2 linked regions of the Natronosporangium hydrolyticum genome follow. The protein of the gene in region 1 interacts with the protein of each later gene in a pairwise test. Links are inferred from orthologs where the notes say so. Each region holds a gene or a part of one and is shown on either strand. Other genes may lie near its edges.

The links.
Region 2: the proteins of JQS43_RS04595 (region 1) and ndk interact in binary tests that used the Escherichia coli proteins (3 or more experiments, as listed by UniProt). The link is inferred for Natronosporangium hydrolyticum from one-to-one orthologs.

Annotation. Positions count from the first base shown.
Region 1 is NZ_CP070499.1:977,018-985,893, forward strand. The notes cover bases 3,012-6,002. They hold JQS43_RS04595 (uracil-DNA glycosylase), read left to right. Parts: upstream 3,012-4,160; coding sequence 4,161-4,844; downstream 4,845-6,002. Other genes in these bases: JQS43_RS04580 (sensor histidine kinase), read left to right, coding at 3,012-3,222; JQS43_RS04585 (hypothetical protein), read left to right, coding at 3,276-3,614; JQS43_RS04590 (hypothetical protein), read left to right, coding at 3,611-4,150; JQS43_RS04600 (NADP-dependent isocitrate dehydrogenase), read left to right, coding at 4,897-6,002. Outside these bases: JQS43_RS04570 (DUF418 domain-containing protein), read right to left, coding at 1-1,090; JQS43_RS04575 (response regulator), read left to right, coding at 1,277-1,933; more of JQS43_RS04580, read left to right, coding at 1,930-3,011; more of JQS43_RS04600, read left to right, coding at 6,003-6,111; JQS43_RS04605 (M48 family metalloprotease), read left to right, coding at 6,252-7,556; JQS43_RS04610 (hypothetical protein), read left to right, coding at 7,556-8,563; galT (galactose-1-phosphate uridylyltransferase), read right to left, coding at 8,541-8,876. UniProt on the Escherichia coli protein: Excises uracil residues from the DNA which can arise as a result of misincorporation of dUMP residues by DNA polymerase or due to deamination of cytosine.
Region 2 is NZ_CP070499.1:1,603,040-1,611,858, forward strand. The notes cover bases 477-3,410. They hold ndk (nucleoside-diphosphate kinase), read left to right. Parts: upstream 477-1,699; coding sequence 1,700-2,122; downstream 2,123-3,410. Other genes in these bases: JQS43_RS07140 (VOC family protein), read right to left, coding at 477-1,476; JQS43_RS07150 (carboxymuconolactone decarboxylase family protein), read right to left, coding at 2,162-2,686; JQS43_RS07155 (AAA family ATPase), read right to left, coding at 2,703-3,239; JQS43_RS07160 (dihydrofolate reductase family protein), read right to left, coding at 3,302-3,410. In the rest of the region: more of JQS43_RS07140, read right to left, coding at 85-476; more of JQS43_RS07160, read right to left, coding at 3,411-3,922; JQS43_RS07165 (SRPBCC family protein), read right to left, coding at 3,922-4,428; JQS43_RS07170 (ArsR/SmtB family transcription factor), read right to left, coding at 4,432-4,773; JQS43_RS07175 (DUF4037 domain-containing protein), read right to left, coding at 4,880-5,974; JQS43_RS07180 (TIGR03960 family B12-binding radical SAM protein), read left to right, coding at 6,393-8,315; JQS43_RS07185 (TIGR03936 family radical SAM-associated protein), read left to right, coding at 8,365-8,819. UniProt on the Escherichia coli protein: Major role in the synthesis of nucleoside triphosphates other than ATP. The ATP gamma phosphate is transferred to the NDP beta phosphate via a ping-pong mechanism, using a phosphorylated active-site intermediate.

The sequences.
Region 1 (8,876 bases):
CTCCGAGGTTGCCGAGGATCTCGAACGTGGTGCCGCTGTGGGCGTACGCGTCGAGCAACCCGCTGCGCTCCCGGTCGATCTGGTAGGCCGAGCTCTCCTCGACGAGGGACCAGGGCTCGAGCCCGGCCAGAGCGGTCTTGAACTCCGCCAGGCTCTGCGGGGCCGGCTCCGGCTCCGGGATGTCGAACGGTGGGATCACCGGATAGCGCAACCAGTGGAGCAGCAGCGGGACGCCGTAACCGACGATCATCAGCACCGGGCCGAGGACCGCCAGTCGCAGCTGGGTCGCCCGGCGGGCCAGATCGAGCCGGCCCAGCGCCATGCCGGCCAGCACGTAGGTCAGGAAGGCGCCGGTGGGGTAGAACCCGTAGATCAGCAAGGCGCCCAGCTCGTAGCCGGCGAGCGGGAACTCGTAGCCGGGGTAGGGCGGCTCGCCGCCGTGGATGATGTCGCCGAACCCGGCGGTGAAGAGCTGGCCGAGCCCGATCACGGGGTCGTAGGGCAGCAGCCGTTCCAGCTGCGCCGGGGAAGCCAGCAGGTGGACGTAGCGCACGATCACCGGCCCGACCACCGCGACCACCCCGGCCGCTACCGCCAGGCCGCGGACACCCAGCCGGAGGAACGGTAGCGACAGCAGGAAGAAGACGCCGTAGGAGGCGATAATCACCGGGATGGTGGCGCCGGCCGCGACCAGGGCGGTGCCCAGCACGATCAGCAGCACCCCGCGGATGGCGATCTTCACGGCGGCCTGGCGGCGGCCGCGTTCGGTCCGCGCCGCCCGACCGCCGGAGAGCAGCGCCAGCGACCACCCCGCCAGCACCGCGAAGGTCGCCGAGGACCGGCCGTGCGGTAGGTCCGCCAGCCAGTCCGGCACCCCGGCGGCGGCCCACTCCTCATGCAGACCCAGGTTGACCGCGAACATCCCGAACAGGGCGAGCGCCCGGACGAGGTCGACGGCGACGATGCGGCCCGAAGACTCGGCGCCCGAACGAGCCGGCTCGGCACTGGTCGGCGGTGCCGCCGCACAGCCGTCTGGTTTGTCCGCGTTCGTAGGTGTGGATGAGCGAATAGGGCGATATGTCATAGACATGGGGTAAACCTAGAACGCCGCGTCGTCGCACGCCGTCGCGTTGCGCCGCTTCCGGCCGGTGCTCAGGTGGTGGCCGCGTAGCCCGGTCGGGTGGCGGCGCCCCCCGCTGGGCGGGGACCCCCGCCGAACAGCGGGGGAACAGCACTATTTATGCCACTATGTTCCAGGATGCTCGCGGGAGGGCTCATGATCCGGGTGGTGATCGTCGACGACGAGGCGTTGATCCGGTCCGGCTTCACCCTGATCCTCAACGCCGCCCCGGACATCGAGGTGGTGGCGGCGGTCAGCGGCGGGCGGGCCGTGGCCGAGATTGGCCGATCGCGCCCAGATGTGGTGCTACTCGACATCCGGATGCCCGACGTGGACGGGCTCACGGTCCTCCGGCAGGTCCGGGCGGCGCCCCACCCGCCGGTGGTGGCGATCCTGACCACATTCGACACAGATGAGTACGTCTCCGCGGCGCTACGGCTGGGAGCGGTCGGATTCCTGCTGAAAGACACCGACCCGGAGCACCTGGCCCACCAGGTTCGCACGCTCGCCGGCGACGGCACGGTGCTCTCCGCCCGGGTCACCCGTACTGTGGTCGACGGCTACCTGGCCAACGGCGAGCGGCCGGCCACGTATCCCGAGGTCTCCCGGTTGACCGGTCGGGAGCGGGACGTGCTAGAGCTGCTCGCCGAGGGCATCTCCAACGCCGAGATCGCCGCCCGGATGCACCTCAGCGCGGGCACGGTCAAGGACCACGTCAGCGCGCTGCTGACCAAGCTGCGGGTGCACAACCGGGTGCAGGCGGCGCTGGTCGCGCAGCGCGCCGGCCTCTTGGGGCCGGGCGGCCGAGCGTGACCGGCCGCCGGGTGCCGCGCTGGGTGGTCGACCTGGTGGTGCTGTCCGTGGCCGCCGCGGATGCGTGGGCCCGGGTCTGGCAGCTGTCCCCGCTCTACGAAGTGGTCGACGGCGGCTGGCTCTACGAGCACGGAGAGCCCGGCGTCTACCACGTCTCCGAGATCGTGGCCGAGCACGGCCTGTGGTGGGGCCTCTACTTCGACGACCGGGTGCTGCTCAGCCTGCTCGCGCTCGGGGTGGTGGTGCTGCCGGCCCGCCGCCGGTGGCCGTTGGCGGTCTTCCTCGTCACCCTGCCGCCGTTGGTGTGGCTATCGCAGACCGCGGCGACTCTGATCGCCCTCTATACGCTGGCGTCGCTGTCCCGTCAGCGGCTGCTGCTCGGGGCCTGCGCGCTGCTGCTGGCCGTCCACTCCACCTGGGTGTGGGGCGCGGGCTGGGAAGAACAGGTCGACCAGCTTACCGCGATCTGGTTCGGTCAAGGACTCGTGCAAGCCGCCGCGGCGGTGTTCTTGGGGCAGTTGGTGCAGGTCCGACGGGACCTGTCACAGAAGCTGGTGGAGATCTCGCAGGCGCGCGACCACGAACAGTGGCTGGTCACTCAGCGGGCACTGGCGGCCGAACGGGCGCAGCTGGCGCGGGAGATGCATGACGTCGTCTCCCACCAGGTCAGCCTGATCGCGGTGCAGGCCGGCGCGCTGCAGGTACACACCCGCGACCCCGAGGCGAGCCAGGCCGGGCGGACCATCCGGGAGCTCAGCGTCCAGACCCTCAACGAGCTGCGGCACATGGTGACCGTCCTGCGTGAGCCAGGCGGTGGGGGGAAGGGTGGAGGAGACCAGCGGGGAGTGCTTGAGCTGGCGCCGCAACCCACGCTGGCGGAGCTGGCGCCGCTGGTCGCCGGCGGCGGGGTCGATGCCCGGTTGGAGCTGGGGGAGCTGCCGGAGGTGGACCCGCCCACTGCGCGGGCGATCTACCGGACGGTGCAGGAGGCGCTGACGAACGTCCGTAAGCACGCGCCGGGAGCGACCGCGACGGTCCGGGTGGCGCTGGTCGACGGCGTCATCCGAGTGGAGATCGTCAACACTCCGGCCACCCGCCCGGTAGTGCCCCTGCCCGGCTCCGGGCAGGGGTTGCGCGGGCTGGCCCAGCGGGCGGAGCTGGTGGGTGGGTCGCTCGATCATGGCCCCACCGCCGACGGCGGCTGGCGGGTGCGGGCGACCCTCCCGGCCGCTTCTCGCCCCGCCTCGCCGGCGGCTGCCCCGGTGCATCAGCCATCCCGCAGCACCTGAGCCCGGCACCAGATGTGTCATAGTGTGCGAGTGAACTGCCTTGGCTGGGAGTGATGGTGGGTATTACTGAGCGGTTTTCGGGGCAGCTCCGGAGCCGACTGTTGAATGAGCGAGCCGGCACCACCACGGTGAACGCGGTCGAGGTCGAGCCCCGATTTGACGCAGCTGGTGACGAGTACATACTGGTGACGCTGATCGTCTCGGAGCCGCCCCCGGGGGAGGCGACCTGGCCATTGGACGACGCCTTCCACCTTCGAGAGAGGGCGCGTCAAGCTGCTGCCGAGATCGACGTGCCGACAGAGGTGGAGATCACAATTACCTCGGCCGGGGACAGCGACACCTCCGACGAGCTGGTTGGCGAGGAGGACGAGTCGCCCGGGGCGCCAGGGTGACCGCGCGCCCCATCATGGCCGACGAGCTTCTGAACCTGGCGGATGATTTGGTGCCTGTTGACGCCGGTCGCGGCAGGCCCAGGACGGTCGAGCTTCGCCGGGCCGTCTCCACCGCGTACTATGCTCTCTTTCACGAGTTGATCAGGCACGCCACCCGAGAACTGGTCGGCGACGATTCGAATGTGGAGCTGCAACGCCGACAGGCGGCGCGCTGGTTCGCTCACGGGGATCTGAAGATCTTGGCGGCTGTGGCCGCGGGTCGGGATCGACAGAAGCGCGCGCTCGCCGCGGTCCTCGGCGAGGCCCATGCGGACCTCGTGCGCGTAGCTGAGGCGTTTGTCGCGCTCCAAACTGCTCGCCACCGGGCTGACTATGACCATGACTACGACGTCAAGCGGCGCGACGCGCTCCTCATGGTGGCAACCGCACGCGATGCCGTACAAAGAGTGCGCGGCTTGGAGAAGGCGAACGACGAATCGCTTCGCCGATTCCTGCGCCTGATGGTGGGTGGTGTTCAGATAGCGAAGAATCGATGAGATTACCGGCATGGCGACGACCACGATAGATATCCGCGAGCAGCTGCCCGACGACTGGCGGGAGGCGATGACGCCGTACCTCGACCAGTCGGTGGTGGCGTCGCTGAACCGCTTCCTCACCGAAGAGTACGCGAGTGATGTCGTCTATCCGCCGCAGGAAGATCTCTTCCGGGCGTTCCGGCTGTGTCCGCTCGAAACCACCCAGGTGTTGATCCTCGGGCAGGATCCATACCACCGCCCTGGGCAGGCGCACGGGCTGAGCTTCAGCGTGCGCCCGGGAGTGCCGGTGCCGCCGTCGCTGCGCAACATCTACCGGGAGTTGGCCGAGGAGTTCGGGGTCGACCCGCCCACCACCGGCGATCTCACCGGTTGGGCGGGGCAGGGGGTGCTGCTGCTCAACGCCGTGTTGACGGTGCGGGCCGGCGCGCCCGGCTCGCACGCCAAGCAGGGGTGGGAGCAGGTCACCGACGCCGCGATCCGGGCACTGGCCGCCAGCCGACAGCGGGTGGTGTTCGTACTATGGGGGGCGTACGCGAAGCGTAAGGCGGCACTCGTCACCGGCGACCGGCATGTGGTGTTGACCGCCGGTCATCCGAGCCCGATGAACGTGCGCGGTTTCCGTGGCTGCCGCCCGTTCGGCAAGATCGACGCGGCGCTCGCCGAGGCCGGTCGTGCCGGTGTCAGGTGGGTCTGATGAACCAGTACGCTCGTACGGGATCGCGAGGACAGGCGAGAGGAGCACCCCGGTGGCGAAGATCAAGGTAACCAACCCGGTCGTCGAGCTCGACGGCGACGAGATGACCAGGATCATCTGGCAGCAGATTCGTGAGCAGCTGGTCCTGCCGTACCTCGACGTCCCGCTCGAGTACTACGACCTGTCGATCCAGAACCGGGACGCCACCGACGACCAGGTGACCGTGGACGCGGCGTACGCGATCCGGCGCAACGGGGTGGGCGTGAAGTGCGCCACCATCACCCCGGACGAGGACCGGGTCGAGGAGTTCGGCCTGAAGAAGATGTGGCGCTCGCCGAACGGCACCATCCGGAACATCCTCGGCGGGGTGGTCTTCCGGGAGCCGATCATCATCAGCAACGTGCCGCGGTACGTCCCGACCTGGACCAAGCCGATCGTGATCGGCCGGCACGCGCACGGCGACCAGTACAAAGCGACCGACTTCGTGGTGCCGGGGCCGGGCACGCTGACCGTCACCTTCCAGCCGGAGGACGGCGGCGAGCCGATGGAGTTCGAGGTCGCCAAGTTCCCCGGCGGCGGTGTGGCGATGGGGATGTACAACTTCGACGACTCGATCCGGGACTTCGCCCGGGCGTCGTTCCGGTACGGGCTCAGCCGCGGCTTCCCGGTCTACATGTCGACCAAGAACACCATTCTCAAGGCGTACGACGGCCGGTTCCGGGACCTGTTCCAGGAGGTCTTCGACGCCGAGTTCGCCGAGCAGTTCAAGAGCGCCGGCCTGACCTACGAGCACCGGTTGATCGACGACATGGTGGCGGCGGCGATGAAGTGGGACGGCGGCTTCGTCTGGGCCTGCAAGAACTACGACGGTGACGTGCAGTCGGACACGGTCGCCCAGGGTTTCGGCTCGCTCGGGCTGATGACCAGCGTGCTGATGACGCCGGACGGGCAGACCGTGGAGGCCGAGGCGGCCCATGGCACGGTGACCCGGCACTACCGGGCGTGGCAGCGGGGGGAGAAGACCTCCACCAACCCGATCGCGTCGATCTTCGCCTGGACCCGCGGGCTGGCGCACCGGGGCAAGCTGGACGGCACCCCGGAGGTGACCCGGTTCGCCGAGACGCTGGAGCGGGTCTGCGTCGGCACGGTCGAAGGCGGCCAGATGACCAAGGACCTAGCCCTGCTGATCGGTGGCGACGCCGGCTGGCTGACCACCGATGAGTTCATGGCAGCGTTGGGCGACAACCTCGCCCGCGCCCTCGACTGACCATCCCCGGCCGATCATGGACCTAGGTACCCTATCGGGGCTTTTCGAGGTGCCTAGGTCCATGATCGGCTGTCTGGATCGGTGACCGATCAGTAGACTGTGGCCGAACGTCCCGCATCCGTCACCCCCGCGGAGGTCAGGTGGACAGCGACCGGTCGACGCCCCGACCGCCGGTCCCGGAGCAACGGGCAGGGTTCGTGCCACCGGCGGCACACCCACCGGTGACCATGGCCGGCCCGGCCCAGCCGACTGCCGGCAGCGCCGCGCCCAGCGTCGGTGGCCGGCCCCGTTACTTCCCGAGCGTCGTCACCTGGCTGCGGGTAGGGATGGGGCGCAGCCGGTTAGGCATTCTCGGCGCGCTGTTCGGCACCTGGTTCTATGTGCCGTTCGCGATGATAATGAGCGCGGTCTGCGCGGTGGTACTGGGCATCACCGGCTTCTTCGGTGGCTTCCTGTTCAGTTACGGGCAGGCCCCAGCGTTCGTCAGCGACCTGCCGGTGCTGGGTGCGGCGGTCGACGCCTTCCTCCCGGCCTCCGGCGGTGTCTTGGGTGGACTCGTCGGGGTGTTGTTGGGGCTGATACTCGGATTCGTCGGTGGTCTGCTGCTGTTCTGGGTGCTCGCCTTCGCCGGGGACCCACTGTCCGGAGTGGGCTGGGCGCTCGGGGCGGTAGTCACCGGGCTGCTGGTCGGCGTGGTCTACACGCTCTACCGGGTCGGGTTCGAGTCGCTCATCCTGCGCCGGACCGGGGCCCGGCGACTCAGTCGCCGGGAGCGGGAGCTACTACTGCCGGCGCTGCAAGAGTGTACTCATCGGCTGGGCCTGGCGAACCATCCGCCGATCTTGATCGAGGACGACGAGGAGCCGAGCGCGGCCGCTTACGCCCGGCACATCGTGGTCACCCGCGGGTTGCTTGAGGAGTTCGGGTACGAGCGCGAGGTGCTCGCTGGCGTCCTCTGCCACGAGCTGGTCCACTGGCGCAACGGTGATCCGATCTCGGCGGTCTTCATCCGGGGGGTCGCGTTGCCGCTTTACCTGGTCTACGCCGGGGTCGGTTGGGTCACTGAACGCCTTAACCATGCGTTCGCGGTCGCGCTGCTGTGGTTGATTTTCTGGCCGGTGTTGTTGACGGTTCGGCTGGTGGTGATCCCGGCCCAGGCGGCCGACCTCCGCCGCGCCGAGTACCGGGCCGACCAGGGGGCGGTGCTGGCGGGCTACCGGGACGGGCTACGGTGCGTCCTGGAGCAGCTTCGGGGCTCCTTCGAGGTGGGCCGGAACGGGTGGACGCGGGCGGTCTGCGCCGTGCACCCGCCGAACGAGCTCCGGCTGGAGAAGCTGGAGGATCCACACGGTCATTACCCGTTGACGGCGCCCGATCCGGCGTCCGATCCGGCGGACGGCGCGGCGGCGGAGTCGGCGGCAACCCCGGCGGCTGGGGTCGGCTGATGGCGGTCGCCGGCCCGGATCCGGGCAGTGTCTTCGTTGACTACCGGCCGGCCTCGCGCCGATGGTGGCTGGTGGTCGGCGCGGCGGCGGCGGTGGCGGTGCTGCTGCTCGCGGGGTTCGCGGTGCGGGCGGCGATCTCGCCGCCGGCGGCGGCGGTGCGCGCCTTCTTCCAGGCGTTGGCGGACCGGGATGCCGAGGCGGTGCACGATCTGGTCGCCCCGGAGATCGCCGATCCGGTGGCCGCCGACGCGATCAACGACCAGGTGCTGGCCGACGGCTATCAACCGCCGGAGCAGTGGACCGTCCACGACACCACGGTCGAGGACCGGTCCGCGGTGGCGGAGGTGAGCTACCGGCTCGATGGCCGGGAGCATGAGGTGTCGATGCGGCTGCGTCGCGACGACGGCCCGGCCGACCGGCTGCTGCCCCGCTGGTTGGTGGTGGACGCGATCGGCACACTGACGTTGACGGAGGCGCCCGACGAGGTGACCGTCAACGGGCACCCGGTGGCGGCGCACGAGCCGCACGGGCCCGCGGTGTTGCCGGCGTTACCCGGCGGGTATGAAGTGGCGGTCCCGGCCGGTGAGTCGCTGTGGCAGGAGCGGTCGGTGGCGGCCACCGTCCATCCGCAGCGCACGACCGAGGTACGGGTGCCGTTGGTGGTCCGGTCGGAGGTCCGGGACGAGGTCGAGCAGCGGATCTCGGCGCTGCTCGACGAGTGCGCCGAGCGCACCGAGCTAGTGCCGCCGGGGTGCCCGTTCGGGTATGCGGTTCTCGCCGCGGCGGAGGACGTGCAGTGGCGGATCGAGAGCTACCCCCGGATCACGGTGGAGCCGGTCGAGCAGCACCAGGAGACGGTGCTGCTGGTGCAGAGCGCCGAGGACGGGGTGGCGGTGGTCGCCGGGGTGCGGGGGTTGGGCGGCAGCTTCGAGACCCGGGTGCCGTTCCCGGTCTCGGGGACCGCGGCGCCGCGGGGTGGCTCGATCATCTTTGATCCGGGTTGGTGACCCCGGTCGCCGCGCGGAGCGCCGCGGCGGCGTCCTCCGGCGCGATGTCGTTGATGAACATGCCCATCGCCGACTCGGAGCCGGCGAGATACTTCAGCTTCCCCGGCGCCCGCCGGATGGTGAACACCTGTAGATGCAGGTAGCCCAGCTGCCGGTCCTGGTGGACCGGGGCCTGGTGCCAGGCGGCGATGTAGGGGGCCGGTGCGCCGTCGAAGAGGTTGTCGAACCGGCGGAGCAGGTCGAGATAGAGCGGTGCGAGCGCGGCCAGCTCCGGCTCGGTGAGCGCCGGCAGGTCCGGCACCTGGCGGGTGGG
Region 2 (8,819 bases), 620 kb from region 1 along the record:
GGGTGAACCCTGCCGCAGTGACCACTCGTCGCGGCTCGGGCGGACGTGGGATCGAAGCTCATCGGTGGCATGGCATGGTAGAGACTAGCCGGCGGGGCGCCACTGGGTGAGCGCGACGCCGTGCCCGTCCGGATCCTTGAACGCGGCCGCCCACAGCTGCAACCGGGCGGTCTCCTCCACCGCTCGCGGCGGCGAGGTGAAGCGTACGCCGTTGGCCTTGAGCTCGGCGTAGACCGCGTCGATGTCGCTGACCTCGAGATTCAGGTGCATCAACCGGTGCTTGATCGCGCCGAGGTTGGCGACCGCGCGTAGCACGAGTCTGGTGTCGCCGGAGCCGAGCACGATCGTGCCGGCGCCGTTGTCTACTTCGTAGAAGCCGAGCCGGTCCCGGTAGAAGTCGACGGAGCGGGTGAGGTCGCTGACGAGCAGGGTCATGCCGATCCCGTTGATGGCTCCGGCCGGACCGGGGTGGGCGCTCGGGTAGGTGGCGAGGATGTCGGCGCCGAGCCCGGTCGGTGGCGGAGCCGCGGTGCTGACCGGCGGACCGGTCGTCCCGCCGTTCGTGGTGCCGTTCGTGGCGGCGCCGGCAGCGTTACCGGCCATCGCCGCACCTGCGGTGGCGGCCGCGGCGCCGGCCGCCGGGGCGGGGGCGTGCGGCCGGGGCCGGGGGCTGGGCCGAGGACTGGGCCGGGGCCGCGGCACCGCTGCGGGGACCGCTTCGGGCCCGCCGGCCGGCGCCGGGGCGAGGTGGGCGACCTCGTCGGGTGGGGCGGCGACGTCGGCCCGGCCGTCGTCACCGGCTGCCGGCTCGACCGCGTCGGCCGGGTCGTCGGCGAGCGGGTTACTCCGGTCGAGTCGGCCCTCGTCGGCGGGGCTGGCCTCGGCCGGGGCGACTGACGTGGCGGTGGCGGGTTCGACGGTGGGGATCGGGTCGACTGTGGTGCGGTCGACCGGGGCGACCGGCTCGATCGGCCCGGTCGGCGGGTGGTCCAGGTCGAAGTCGATGACCGGTGACGGGTCGAGATGGGAGCCGGGCGGCACCGCGGGCGACGGCACCGGTTCGTCGGTGTGCCAGGCCGCCTCCACCGGGTGCTCCACGGGGACGAAGTCCCGCCACTGTACCCGGACATCGCGGATGTCGTCCGCGGCGACCTGGATCGGCACCCGCTGTCCCGGCTGCGGCCACTGTGCTACCGGAACCCGGGAGTCGTGCACCACCACCGTCTCTTCCGGCATGCCGGGGACGACCACCACCAGCTGCAGGGAGCAGCGGCCGATCCGCGCGTCGGCCGGTGGTTCGTTGACCTCCAGGACGCGGCCGACCCCCTGCAACCACTCTCGCGGCGTGCCCCGGAAGCCGATCACGACCCGGGTGGTCGCCGCCAGGACCATGATCGCGATACCCGTCACCAGCAACGACTGTCGGCCGTTGCCGACCCCGAAGCAGGCGACGAAAAGTCCGACAAAAATGCACATCCCAGCGATAATTCGGCGAACCGCGACTACACCCGGCCGTTTCCTCGCCACGGTTGCTTCCCTTCGGACGCGCGCCTGGACGCCCCTAGCCTAGTCGGCGAAGCCAGGTTCGGGCGGTTCGATACGCTGTCTGTGCCCAACAGTTCGCAAATCGCGGTCTGCGAGCCCCCGGTCGACCGGTGCTGACCAGGTCGTCGGAGTTCGCCCAGCAGAGGAGGCGCACGTGTCCACCGAGGGTGGCGAGCGGACGCTCGTTCTGGTCAAGCCCGATGCCGTGCGCCGCGGCCTGGTCGGTGAGGTGGTCGGTCGGTTCGAGCGGAAGGGCCTGCGGATCGAGGCCATGGTGCTGCGCCGGATGGACGGTGAACTCGCGGACCAGCACTACGCCGAGCACCTGACCAAGCCCTTCTACCCGCCGCTGCGCGAGTTCATGACCGGCGGTGAGCTGGTGGCCATGATCCTCGTCGGCGACAACGCGATCGCGGTGGTGCGGGCGATGTGCGGCGCCACCGACGGACGCAAGGCCGACCCCGGCACTATCCGAGGCGACTTCTCGCTGTCCAATCGCGAGAACCTGATCCACGCGTCCGACTCGGTGGAGAGCGCCAAGCGCGAGATCGCGCTCTGGTTCCCCGGCCACGGGTGATCCCCCAGCCGTAGCCGGGGGATCAGCCGTGGCGTCGGGTCAGCGTACCGGCGGCGCCACCCGGGTGGCGATGGCGATCCGGTTCCAGACGTTGATGGTCGCGATCGCCATGATCAGGTTGGCTGTCGCTTCCTCGGAGTAGTGCTCCCGCACCTTGGCCCAGGTCGCGTCGGTCACTCCGTGATCTCCGAGCCGGGTGACCTCGTCGGTGAGGGCGAGCGCGGCCCGTTCCCGGTCGGTGAAAAAGGGCGCCTCTCGCCAGGCGGCGACCGCGAAGAGTCGCTGCGTCGATTCGCCTGCGCTGAGCGCGTCGTGGCTGTGCATGTCCACACAGAATGCGCAACCGTTGATCATAGAGGCGCGCAGCTTCACCAGCTCCAGCAGCTGGTGTGCCACCGTGCTGCGGACGTACTTCTCCAGCTGGAACACCGCCTGGTACGCCTCGGGGACCACTTCTGCCATCGCCATCCGCTCGGTCATCTCATCCTCCGTTTTCGGGTCGGTCGCCAATCCGACGGCGCGGGCGGGGATGGTGTGACCGGCGCGGTGGGTGACCCGGGACACAGCCGCCACCCCCGACCTACCGGGCGACGACCGCCTCGCCCAGCCGGTGCGCCACCTGGGCGACGGTCTCCTCTGCGGAGAGCCCGGAGGTGTCCAGCCATAGCCCGACCCGCGGCATGTCCCGACGCAGCTCGGCGTAGAGGTGGCGCCACCGGTCGAGCACCTGTTTGTCTCGCTCGGCATCGCGTTGCTGCAGGGTCTCCAGGTCGGGGGAGAGCTGCACCAATCCGACCGGACGGGTGGTGAGCAGGGTCAGGTAGGTGTCCAGCACCGCCTGCGAGACCACCACGTCGTCGACGACCGGGGTGAACCCCGCCGCCGCGTACGAGTCGGCCAGCAGGCAGATGTTTTTTCGGCGGAGCAGGAGCTGGGCATTGGCCTCGTCGGTCGGCGTACCGTCCGGTCGTACTAGGCCGTTGATGATGAAGCCTTCGCCGATCTGGTCGCCCTCAAGATGCGCCGACCGGGGAAAGTGCTCGGCCAGCTTCCGGGCGATGGTCGTCTTTCCCGCTCCGGGCACCCCGGAGACCAGCACCACCTGCACGTCACCCATTATGGGCGAGTCAGCGGGTAATGGTGGCTGACCTCGGCGGAAAGCTACAGAGGCCGAGACAGTTAGCGCTCCCGGACCGCGTAGGTCAGGTGGGTGACCCGCTGCGTCGGCTCCGCGCGGATCGGCTCCAGGGCCAGGCGGCCAGCGTCCACGCCCTCGAAGAGGCGGATTCCGGAGCCGAACAGCATGGGTGAGAGCGCGATCGAGAACTCGTCGATCAGGCCGGCGTTCAGGTACTCCAGGATGGTTGCACCGCCGCCCGCGATGCGGACGTCTCGGTCGCCGGCGGCCTGGCGGGCCTGGTCGAGCGCGGACTCGATGCCGTCGTCGACGAAGTGGAAGGTGGTCCCACCCGGCCGTTCCCAGGAACCACGCCGTTCGTGCGTCACGACGAAGACCGCCGTGTGGAACGGCGCCTCCTCCGGCCATGCGTGCTCGCCGGCTTCGAACATGCGCTTGCCCATCACGCTCGCGCCGGTGCGCTCGAACGTCTCCCGCACGATGTCGTTGTCGCGACCTTCCTCGCCGCCCTCGCCGAGCTTCAGGTTCTCCCGGAGAAACCGCTGCCGGAAGAGCCACTGCTGCAGCTCCATCCACTGCTGTCCCATCAAGTCTGCTGGGGAATTGGGCGCGATGAACCCGTCCAGGGACATCGTCACGCTGAAGAACACCTTCCCGGCCATCAGTTCTCGGCTCCCTTCCGGAGGATCTGGGTGACGTAGGTAGCTAGGTTGCGCAGGGTCTGCTCGCCGCCCTCGATCGCGTGGTACTTCTCGGCCGCCTCGTCGCGCAGCTTCTTGGTGGGGAAGATCGTGCGCATCTCGATCCGGGTCGCGGAGCCTTCGGGTGTGAACGTAAGGATGGACTCGAAAGCGTCCGGGTCGCCGCGAAACTCGCCGTGCCGCAGCGCGATCCGCTCCGGCGGGGCGATCTCGGTCCAGGAGATCCACTCTTGGTAGTCCGTCCCGTCCGGTCCGTGCATCACGAAGTCCCAGGCCCCGCCGACGCGGAACTCGAACGCCCGCGTGGTGGTGGTGAACCCCTCCGGTCCCCACCATTGCGACAGGTGCCGGACTTCGGTGAACGCTTCGAACACCAGTTCTCGGGGGGCGCTGATAACCCGGGAGATCACAATCTCGCGGTCGGCCGTCGCCGACTTCGTCGGGCCGTCCCGTCCGGTTTCTGCCATCGGTCACTCCTCCTGCCTTGCCTGCTCGAGGTCCTGCACGTATGTGTCCAGCCGGTCGAAGCTCTCGTTCCAGAACCGCTCGAACCCGCCGGTCCACTCGTGAACCGGTCGCAGCCCACCGGCGTCGAGGCCGTACAGGCGCTGTTTGCCTGCCTTGCGGTCCCGCACCAGCCCGACCTCCCGGAGCACCCGCAGGTGTTTGGAGGCGCCCGGCTGGGTCATCCCCAGCTGCTGGGCCAACTCGGTCACCGGTTGTTCGCCCGCCCGCAGCAGGTCCAGGATCTCTCGTCGCTGCGGCTCGGCGATCGCGTTGAAGACGTCCGACGTCGTCGCTGCTCGTGCCATGGGTCAATCATATGCCGATATGAGCAAGCGTCAGCCGGCGGGGGGCGGGACGGCTCGTTCGAGTCGGCCGCAAACGGGGCTTACGGGAGGATCGGCGGTTGGCGGGTCAGGCCAGGCCCAGCACCGGGGCGGCGGCGCGACAGCGGTCGTGGTGGCAGAGGATATCGGCGGAGTCGACCGCCTGATCGATGGCGCCGGGCAGGCGCCCGACGAGCGCCATCCCGGGGCCCGGATCGCGGCGTTCGCCGAGCCGGGCGAGTAGCGCGGTCACCGCCGGGTCGGTGATGGCGGCGGTCAACGCGGCCGCGTACCGTTCCCCGCCCGGGGTCCAGATGTCCCGGCCGTAGAACTGACGTGGGCTGGGGTCCACCGGGTCGGCCAGTTGCAGCCGGTTGGTGGCGGCGGCGAGTTCGCTCGCGGCCGCGCACAGCGCCTCCTCCCGATCACGCCAGTCGGTGACGGTCAGGGCGGCGTCGAGGGCGGGTCCGATCGCGGCGCCGAGCGGGAGCGCCGTGAAGCCGCGCCCGAGCCATTTGCCGTAGGGCGCCCAGCGCCGTTCGATCAGATAGGTCAGGCGCATCAGGTCACGGACCAGGCGGGCAGTGAGCACTCGCGAGCCCAGGTCGTCGCCGGTGGCGCCGGCACGCCCCACGAACGATTCTTCCTGCCCGATCCGAAGCCAGCCGGCGGCGAGCACATATCGCCAGACGTCATCTGGATACCAGGTGAGGGCGTCCCGGCGGGTGGTCAGGGCGTGGTGCGGGTCGTGGAACACTGGGCCGGCGGTGAGACTGGCGAGCCGCTGGGTGGGTGTGAGGAGCCAGTCGGCCAGCTGCATCCCGCTCGCCGGGTCGGTCCCGATGGCGGTGGTGAAGAACTCTTCCACAGTGGTCAGGTCGACCTGCCGGTCGGCGCGGCCGTCGCGGTGGTGGGTGCGGGAGTAGCCGACCAGGAATCCCTCGAAGAGCTGCGGCAGCCCGGTGAGCGCCTGTTCGGCCGGTGCCGGGTCCACCCCGCGCGGCAGGAAGATCTGCACCCGCGGTCCAAAGTCGTGGTCGGTGGAGACCTTGTCGTCGTAGCCGAGCACTTCGGAACCTTCGCCGAGCAGCGCGGCGGCGTGGGGAGTCCCCATCAACAGCGGCGCCACCAGCCGGTGGTAAAACCGGCGGGCCAGCGCCTGCCCGGGCGAGCCTAGGTTCACGTCGCCATTGTCCTATCTCGGTCGGGGCGCTGGATACCCCGGAGCGGAGTCCGGCATGCCCAGCGCCCCGACCACTGGAGGGTACGAGCAAGGATCAGTAGCGGCAGCTGCCGTTGCCGCGGTAACGGCGGTCGGGGCAGATCCGGTCAAGGTGGCGGCTGCCGAGGGCGCCGGCGCTCGGGCTGGCCAGAAGGCTGATGGCGATTAGCCCGGCGAGACGGCTGCGCCGTCTCAAACGGCTGGCGCGGGGGGTACGCATGAACTATGTCTAGGCGAGAAGTCTGCGAGGTTCAAGACTTTCCGCGAGGTTCTTCGGTGACCGGTCGCTCTGACCCCTCCGGCGGTGGTTGGTCGTCGGCCGCTGGTTAGGCTGGAGAGCTGGACCAGCGGCGAGACTGGGACAGCAGCGGAGGTGGGTGTGAGCGTCGAGACCGTGTGGCCAGCGTTGGAGCAGCTGTTGCCACGAGTCGGTAAACCGATCCAGTACGTGGGCGGTGAGCTCGGCGCCCAGGCCAAAGAGTGGGACGAGGCGACGGTGCGCTGGGTGCTGATGTACCCCGACGCCTATGAGGTCGGCCTGCCCAACCAGGGTGTGCAGATCCTCTATGAGGTCCTCAACGAGCAGCCCGATGTGCTCGCCGAACGGACCTACTCGGTGTGGCCCGATCTTGAGGAGTTGATGCGGGAGCACCGGGTGCCGCAGTTCACGCTGGAGGCGCACCGGCCGGTCGCGGCCTTCGACCTGTTCGGCATCTCGTTCGCCACCGAACTCGGCTACACCAACCTGCTGACCGCGCTCGACCTCGCCGGCATCCCGCTGACCGCGGCGGACCGGGACGATAGCCATCCGCTGGTCGTCGCGGGCGGGCACGCCGCGTTCAACCCGGAGCCGATCGCCGAGTTCCTCGACGCCGCCGTGCTCGGCGACGGCGAGGAGGCGGTGCTGGAGATCACCGGGATCGTGCGGGAGTGGAAACGCGCTGGTGCGCCCGGCGGTCGGGAGGAGCTGCTGCGACGGCTCGCCGCCACCGAGTCGATCTATGTCCCGTCGTTCTATGACGTGGACTACCTGCCCGATGGTCGGATCCAGCGGGTGGTGCCGAACCGGCCCGATGTGCCGTTCCGGGTGCATAAGCGCACCACCATGGATCTCGACCAGTGGCCCTATCCGAAGCGGCCGCTGGTGCCGCTCGCCGAGACCGTTCACGAGCGGTATGCGGTGGAGATTTTCCGGGGGTGTACCCGAGGGTGCCGGTTCTGCCAGGCGGGCATGATCACCCGCCCGGTCCGGGAACGCTCCATCACCACCGTCGGCGAGATGGTCCAGCAGGGGCTGCGGGACTCCGGATTCTCCGAGGTGGGGCTGCTGTCGCTGTCGTCGGCAGATCATTCGGAGATCAAGGACATGTGTTCGGGGCTGGCGGAGCAGTACGAGGGCAGCAACGTCTCGTTGTCGTTGCCGTCGACCCGGGTGGACGCGTTCAACGTCGAGCTCGCCCAGGAGCTGTCCCGCAACGGCCGGCGTACCGGCTTGACCTTCGCTCCGGAGGGCGGCTCCGAGCGGATTCGCCGGGTCATCAACAAGATGGTCAGCGAGGACGACCTGATCCGTACGGTCGTCACCGCGTACCAGAACGGTTGGCGGCAGGTGAAGCTCTACTTCATGTGCGGGCTGCCGACCGAGACTGACGAGGACGTGCTGCAGATCGCCCGGCTGGCGTACCGGGTGATCGAGGAGGGGCGCGCCGCCACCGGCACGAAAGACATCCGGTGCACGGTCTCGATCGGCGGTTTCGTGCCGAAGCCGCACACCCCGTTCCAGTGGGCGTCGCAGACCTCGCCGGAGGTGGTCGACCACCGGCTCAAGCTGCTCAAGCAGGCGATCAACGCCGACCGTTCGATCGGACGGGCGATCGGCTACCGCTACCACGACGGTGAGCCGTCGCTGGTGGAGGGCCTGCTCTCGCGCGGGGACCGGCGGGTAGCCGCGGTGATCCGGCGGGTGTGGGAGCAGGGCGGGCGGTTCGACGGCTGGAGTGAGCACTTCTCCTACCATCGCTGGGTGGATGCTGCCGGCGAGGTGCTGCCGGCGTTCGGTCTCGACCTGGATTGGTTCACCACCCGGGAACGAGGCGAGACCGAGGTGCTGCCCTGGGATCATCTCGACTCGGGCCTGGATAAAGACTGGCTCTGGCAGGACTGGCAGGATTCGCTGAGCGAGTTCGAGCAGGACGACTGCCGGTGGACCCCGTGTTTCGACTGCGGGGTCTGTCCGAGCATGGACACCGAGATTCAGATCGGCCCGACCGGGCGGAAGCTGTTGCCGCTCACTCCGGTGTAAGGGGAAGACCATCGGCAAAAAGAAGCAACCACCGGGCGGTCAGGCGCCGGTGGTCCAGCGGGTCCGGGTGCGCTATGCCAAGCGTGGCCCACTGCGGTTCACCTCGCACCGTGACTTCGCCCGGGCGTTTGAGCGGGCGCTGCGGCGGGCGGGGGTGCCGATCGCCTACTCCCAGGGCTTCACGCCGCACCCCAAGATCTCGTACGCGAGCGCGGCCCCGACCGGGGTGGCGAGTGAAGCCGAGTACCTCGAGTTGGGGCTGCAGGCGCCGATGCTGCCGGCGGAGCTGGTGAAGGCGCTCGACGAGGTGCTGTCGCCAGGGCTGGATGTGCTGGACGCGGTGGTGGCGGAGGGGGGCAATCTGCCCGACCGGATCGAGGCGTCGCGGTGGCGGGTGGAGTTGCCCCAGGTTGAGCCGGCGGCGCTGGCGGCGGCGGTGGCGGCGTTCGCGGCGGCCGAGGAGATCTCGGTGGAGCGGCTGACCAAACAGGGTAAGCGGATCCT